Regions from separate parts of the Burkholderia sp. BCC1977 genome, predicted to be linked through region 2. Evidence: riboswitches for the same ligand, from Rfam matches in the RefSeq annotation. Region 2 holds a riboswitch; the other holds the start of a gene.
The links. Region 2 has a riboswitch for manganese ahead of U5771_RS08015 (TMEM165/GDT1 family protein). Riboswitches for the same ligand answer to the same signal wherever they lie in the genome.
Positions count from the first base shown of each region.

Region 1: linked by a shared signal. The riboswitch ahead of U5771_RS20780 (sodium:calcium antiporter) and the one ahead of U5771_RS08015 (TMEM165/GDT1 family protein) in region 2 are both predicted to bind manganese.

Region 1 is NZ_CAJPGQ010000025.1:12,401-15,803, reverse strand. Features, by position in the region: gene U5771_RS20790 (efflux RND transporter permease subunit) at 1-37, shown strand, start outside; gene U5771_RS20785 (copper-binding protein) at 34-432, shown strand; gene U5771_RS20780 (sodium:calcium antiporter) at 548-1,558, opposite strand; yybP-ykoY riboswitch at 1,632-1,807, opposite strand; gene U5771_RS20775 (heavy metal sensor histidine kinase) at 1,947-3,362, opposite strand; gene U5771_RS20770 (heavy metal response regulator transcription factor) at 3,359-3,403, opposite strand, start outside.
Region 2 is NZ_CAJPGQ010000006.1:177,247-180,649, reverse strand. Features, by position in the region: gene guaD (guanine deaminase) at 1-963, shown strand, start outside; yybP-ykoY riboswitch at 1,055-1,192, shown strand; gene U5771_RS08015 (TMEM165/GDT1 family protein) at 1,271-1,843, shown strand; gene U5771_RS08010 (DUF4136 domain-containing protein) at 1,896-2,597, opposite strand; gene pepN (aminopeptidase N) at 2,784-3,403, shown strand, end outside.

The sequences.
Region 1 (3,403 bases), on a different contig from region 2:
GAACGTGCCGTCCACCCCCACTGGAGAATCCCGATGAAGATGAATCAATTGATTGCCGCTGCCGCCGCCGTGCTCGCGACCGGCGCGTTCGCCGTACCCGCGCTTGCCGCGGGCGACATGTCGGGCATGGACATGTCCGGGATGAAGATGTCCGGCATGAAGATGTCCGGCATGAAGATGTCGTCGGGCGGCGCGGCCGAGTCAAATGCCGCGCTGACCGATGCCGAAGTGAAGAAGGTCGATGCCGCGAGCGGCAAGATCACGCTCAAGCACGGCGCGCTCGAGAACGTCGGGATGCCGCCGATGACGATGGCGTTCAAGGCGAAGGACGCGGCCATGCTCGCCGAGGTTCACGCGGGCGACAAGGTGAAGGTCCGCGTCGAGAACGTCGACGGCACGCTGACGATCGTCAAGCTCGTGAAGGCGTCGTAAGGGCGGGACGGCGGGCGGCGTGGCCGCCCGCCTCGCGCGTCGCCAGGCGCCGCGCGGTTGCCGCGGCCGCGTTCGGGCACGTGCGCCGGTCGGACGACGCGCCCGATCCGCGCATTCAGCGCGTCAGCGTCACGACCAGATAGCCGACATACCCGGCCCCGTTCGCCAGCAACGCCCAGATCGCGAGCCCGCGTGCGCGGGCATTGACGCGCAGCCAGACCGCCGCCGCGAGCGTGATGACCACGCCGGTCAGCACTTCGGGGCGCGGCTCCCACGGCGTCAGCATGATGCCGATCGCCGGCAGCAGCGTGCCCTGGAACACCATCGCGCCGGTGATGTTGCCGAACGCGAGCGTGTCCTTCTTGCGGCGGATCCACAGCACGCTGTTGACCTTCTCCGGCAATTCCGTCGCGATCGGCACGATGATCAGCGACAGCAGCAGCGCGGAGATGCCGAGCAGCTGCGACACGCCTTCGACGCCGTGAATGAAGCCCTTCGCCCCGCCGACGAGCAGCGCGACGCCGAGCGCGAGCTGCAGCGCGATGGTCGCCAGGTTGGTCGGCAACCCGACGCGCGACAGGAACATCGCGTGCGGCGCTTCGGTGCCGTGCCCGGCATCGACGAGCTGCGTCGACGCGCGGAACGTCATCACGACGTACATCACGTAGATGCCGACCAGCATCGCGGCGAGCCCCGCGCGGACCGCCCACGCGTGATGCGGGACGAACATCGCGACGGTGGCGAGCGCGAATGCGGCGATGAAGTAGTTCAGGTCGCGCACGAAGCCGGTTCGCTCGGGCGCGATCGTGCCGGTCAGTCCGCGCGAGCGGATCACGGCGAGCGTCATCAGGAAGGTCGTCAGCGTCGCGAGCATCAGCGGCGCGCCGAGAATCGCGCCGACGCCGATTTCCTCGTTCACCGCCGCGTTCGACGTGCCGCCCGCGAGCGCGAGCAGCGGCACCATCGTTTCGGGCAGCGCGGTGCCGACGGCCGCGAACAGCGACCCCGTCACGCCTTCGGAAATCTTCAGCCGTTCGCCGAGATGTTCGAGCGCATTCGTGAAGAGTTCGGCGGCGACCAGGATGACGATCAGCATGAACGCCAGTTCGACGAGCATCAACGTCATGCGGCACCTCCGCAGGCAGGTGTGCGGACAGGGGCGAAACGCGAGCGGGAAGCAGGGAGGAACATGGGGACTCCGTGGTCGGACGTGGACGAACCATGACGCATCTGCCGACGTCCGACCAGGAACGACGCGATGCGTCGATGGTCTCGCCAGACCGATTCGGCCGAACGCGCCACGGCCGCAGGCCGAGTGTGTTGACGCGTTCGCTTTCCGGGGATGGAAAGCAGGCTACTCCCCAAAGACGAAGGGCAGTCTAGCCGAGCCGGCTGCTTTCGGCAAGCTCGGGCGATCATATGGGTTCATTCAGGAGGCCAAGCCACCTTATGAGGGATGCGCACGCAATTCCGGGAAGCAATCGGCATGCACGCGCGGCGGCGTCATCCGCGTGTCACGAACCGCGGGCCGGGAAGTGGAGCGCGAAGGTCGTCCGTCCGTCGCGGCTCACGACCTCGACCTTGCCGCGGTGCAGTTCGACGATCGACTTGACGATCGCGAGCCCGAGCCCCGCGTTGCGCGCCGCGCCGTGCCGCGACGAATCGATCCGGTAGAAGCGCTCGAAGATCCGCTCGATCTGTTCGGGCGGAATCGCCACGCCGCGGTTCGTGACTTCGACGACCGCGTAACCGGGCCGGGTCGAGACGGCCAGCTCGATCGTCGATCCGGCTTCCGCGTGTTCGAGCGCGTTCGACGCGAGATTGCTGACGGCGCGGCGGAACAGCGTCGCGTCCGCGACGACCGTGGCTTCGCCGCGCACGTCGAGGCGCACGCCGGCCTCGTCGGCCAGCGCCTGGAAATACGACGCGAGCCGGCGCAGTTCGTTGCCGGCGTCGAGCTCGGCGGTCTTCAGATGCTGCCGCGCATTGTCCGTGCGTGCGAGAAACAGCATGTTCTCGATCATCCGCTGCAGCCGTTCGCATTCCTCGATGTTCGAATCGATCAGCGCTTCGTATTCCTCGGTGGTGCGGGCACGCGACAGCGTGACCTGCGACGAGCTGATCACGTTCGCGAGCGGCGTGCGCATGTCATGCGCGAGATCGGACGAGAACTGCGACAGCCGCACGAACGCGCGCTCGAGCCGGTCGAGCATCCGGTTGACCGACGTGGCGAGCTCGCGCAGCTCGACCGGGCCGCCGCGCGCATCGAGACGCGCATTGAGGTTGTGCGCCTCGATACGCGACGTCTGCCGGCCGAGGCTTTCGACCGGACGCAGGCCGCGGGACGCGACCGCGTAGCCGAGCGCGCCGACCAGCAGCGCGCCGAGGGCGGCCGCGAGCCAGATGTCGACGCGATAGCTTTCCAGCAGCGACTGGCGATCGGCCGCCGTGCGCGCCAGCGCGACCTGGATGGTTTCGCCCGACGGCAGCGTGGCGTGCGCACGGACGCAGCGCGACGTGCCGATGCCGGGCGGCGCGCAGGTGAACGGGCCGGCGGCCGCGGCCGATGCCCCGGCCGGCTGCGGTCGCGCGATCGCCGATGCGAGCGTGTGGCCGGCTTCGTCGGTGTGTTCGACGAGCGGGCGGTTCGCGCCGTCGTAGATGCCGAGATAGACACCCGGATGCGACAGCAGCACTTCATGGAAGACGGCCGGATCGGCGCGCAAGGCGGCGGTCGAGCCGCTCGCGTGCGCGAGCTGCAGGAACTGGTTGAGCTTGCCGGCGATCTCGATGTCGTCGCGCCGGGTCAATTCGGCGGACAGCGAACGATACAGGTACGCGCCGGTCAGCGCGAACACGAGCGCGGCCACGGCCGCGAACGCGAGCGTCAGGCGCCGGAGCAGCGAATAGGGTGCGGGGCCGCCGGTCACGCGCGATCCTCGAGCACGTAGCCCATCCCGCGGATCGTGTG
Region 2 (3,403 bases):
GTCGACGAACTGCTCGCCTGCGGCACGACGAGCGCGCTCGTCTACTGCACCGTGCACAAGCAGTCGGCCGACGCGCTGTTCGCGGCGAGCGACGCGCGCGACCTGCGGATGATCGCGGGCAAGGTGCTGATGGACCGCAACTGCCCCGAGTTCCTGCGCGACACCGCGCAATCGGGCTATGACGACAGCGCCGAGCTGATCGGCCGCTGGCACGGCAAAGGCCGCCAGATGTATGCGCTCACGCCGCGCTTCGCGCCGACCTCCACCGAGGCGCAGCTCGAGGCGTGCAGCGAACTCGCGCGCCGCCATCCGGACGTGTTCGTGCAGAGCCACGTCGCCGAAAACGTCGATGAAGTGAAATGGGTCGCCGAGCTGTTCCCCGGCCACCGCAGCTATCTCGACATCTACGATCGCTACGGGCTGCTGCGTCCGCGCGCGGTGTACGGCCACTGCATCCACCTCGACGACGAGGATCGCCGCCGGATGGCCGAGACGCGCACCGTCGTCGCGCACTGCCCGACGTCGAACTTCTTCCTCGGCAGCGGGCTGTTCGACTTCGACAAGGCGGGCGAATACGACGTGCCCGTCACGCTCGCCACCGACGTCGGCGGCGGCACGTCGTTCTCGATGCTGCAGACGATGAACGAGGCGCACAAGGTCGCGCGGCTGTCGGGCCACCACCTGACCGCGACGCGGATGTTCTGGCTCGCGACGGCCGGCGCCGCGCAGGCGCTCGATCTGGCCGACACGGTCGGCACGCTCGCGCCGCGCACCGAAGCCGACTTCGTCGTGCTCGACCCGCAGGCCACGCCGCTGCTCGCGCGCCGCACCAAGCGCGCGGAGTCGCTCGAGGAACTGCTGTTCGCGTTCGCGCTGCTCGGCGACGACCGCGCCGTATACCGCACGTACGCGGCCGGCCGGCTCGTACACGAGCGCGGTGCCGCACGCCGCGCTGCCGCGTAACGCACGTACCCGAGCCCCACCCGGCTCCGGCACGCGCCGCAGCGCATGCCGGAGCCGCCGAATGCTAGCGCGGCACGCGTCGTGCTAGAATTCGCCGCTCATTGGGGAGTAGCCGCTCCGCTCGATGTCCCGCGCCCCCGGCGCGCATCGTGACGGAGGCGTCCGTCAACAGACTTGGCCGTTCGGCCATGGCGGGCGCAGCCACCAAGGCCTGGCGAGACCGATGGTTCACTGCGCGCCGCATCAGGGCCCGGCGCGCGGCGGATCGTCGCTCGCACGCACAACACCGGCCCGTGGAACCCCATACGTGTCCCAAGCCTTCCTGATCTCCACCGGCGCCGTCGCCCTCGCTGAAATCGGCGACAAGACCCAACTGCTGTCCCTCGTGCTGGCCGCGCGCTATCGCAAGCCCGTGCCGATCATTCTCGGCGTACTGGTCGCGACGCTCGTGAACCACGGCTTCGCCGGTGCGCTCGGCGAATGGCTCGGCGTGCTCGTCACGCCGTCGATCATGCGCTGGGCGCTCGCGTTCTCGTTCATCGCCATGGGGTTGTGGATCCTCGTGCCGGACAAGCTCGATGCGGACGAAGCCAATGCGAACCGCACGCGGCTCGGCGTGTTCGGCGCGACGCTCGTCGCGTTCTTCCTCGCGGAAATGGGCGACAAGACGCAGATCGCGACCGTCGCGCTCGCCGCGCGCTTCCAGGACTACATCGGCGTGGTGGCCGGCACGACCTTCGGGATGATGCTCGCGAACGTGCCCGCGATCCTGCTGGGCGACCGTTTCGCGCACCGCCTGCCGACCAAGCTGGTGCACGGCATCGCGGCCGTGCTGTTCGTCGTGCTGGGCGCGATGGCGCTGCTGGGCGTCGGGGTCTGACGCACGCAGGCAAGCGGCGCGGCCGGGCGGCCGCGCCGGTGTCGATACCGCGTTACTTCGCGACCGCCGCCCCCGATGCCGGCGCCGCCGGCACCGCACGCTCGTTGGCGGCCGGCGCGGCCGGCCCGCCGCGCTTGTCGACCGGCAGCCGCACCGTGCGGATCGCGCCGTTCGACAGCGGGAAATCGGCGAGCGCGCTACGCGCGAGGAACGGCATCGCATACAGCAGCGCACCGTTGTCGCCCGTGGTGCGCGCGGTCACGTTATACACCTCCTTGCCGGTCGCGCGCTCGGTGATCCGGATGCCGAGCGTGTAGTCGAAGACCTGGTAGGTCTGCGCGACGTAGCCGGCCGGCATCGGCCCCCAGGGCCCCCACGGGCCCCACGGGCCGCCCCGCCAGTACGGCCCCGGCCCCATGAACCACGGGTCGTAGTAGACCGGTTGCGGCACCGTCACCAGATCGCTGCCGACCCCGTAGGCCAGCCCGACCAGATAGCGCGCCTGCGCGGCCGGCACCTGCCGGAATGCGTACGCGGACAGTTCGCTCGCGACGATCGGCTCGTAGGTCGACTGCTCGATGCTGTGCTTCTGCGCATCGGTGCGCGTGAAGGCGTAAGTGCGTGTCGCGTCGCTGCCGCTCCAGTCGGAGAAGGCCGTGACCTGTGTCGTCACATAGCTGGTGCAGCCCGTCAGCAGCGCCACGCACAACCCCGCCGCCCAGCCCGCACCGCGTTGAATCCATTCGCGTTTCATGTCGATCCTCATCGATCCGTCACCCGTTCGTCGCACCGCGCGAACCGTACGGGATGCCGATAATACGCGGACTGCCGGAACCGGTAAAAAGTTCGCCCGACACGCGGCGGCAAGCCTTTGTACAATGGCCCGGTTCGCCCGGCCCGCGCCGCGTGCCCGATCCCCATTCCACCGATCTCGACGACCATGTCCGACAACGCCTCCTCCACCGTGATCCGCCGCGCCGACTACACGCCGCCGGCCTTCCTCATCGATTCCGTCGCACTCGAATTCGATCTCGCGCCGGCCCGCACGATCGTCAGGAACACGATGCGCGTGCGCCGCAATCCGGACGCGGCGCCCGCCCCGCACCTGGAGCTGATGGGCGAAGCCCTCGAATTCGTCGCCGCCCGGCTCGACGGCGCGCCGTACGGTGCGGTGCGCGCGCACGAACACGGGCTGACCGTCGAAAACGTGCCCGACGCGTTCGAGCTCACGCTCGACAGCGCGTGCGCACCGGACCAGAACACGACGCTGTCCGGCCTGTACGTGTCGAGCGGCAACTTCTTCACGCAGTGCGAGGCCGAAGGCTTTCGCCGCATCACCTACTTCCTCGACCGCCCCGACGTGATGGCGTCGTACACCGTCACGCTGCGCGCCGACCGGACCGCGTATCCGGTGCTGCTGTCGAACGGCAACCTCGTCGACTCGGGCGAGCTGCCCGACGGCCGCCACTTCGCGAAATGGGAAGACCCGTTCCGCAAGCCGAGCTATCTGTTCGCGCTGGTCGCGGGCAAGCTCGTCGCGATCGAGGAAAAGATCACGTC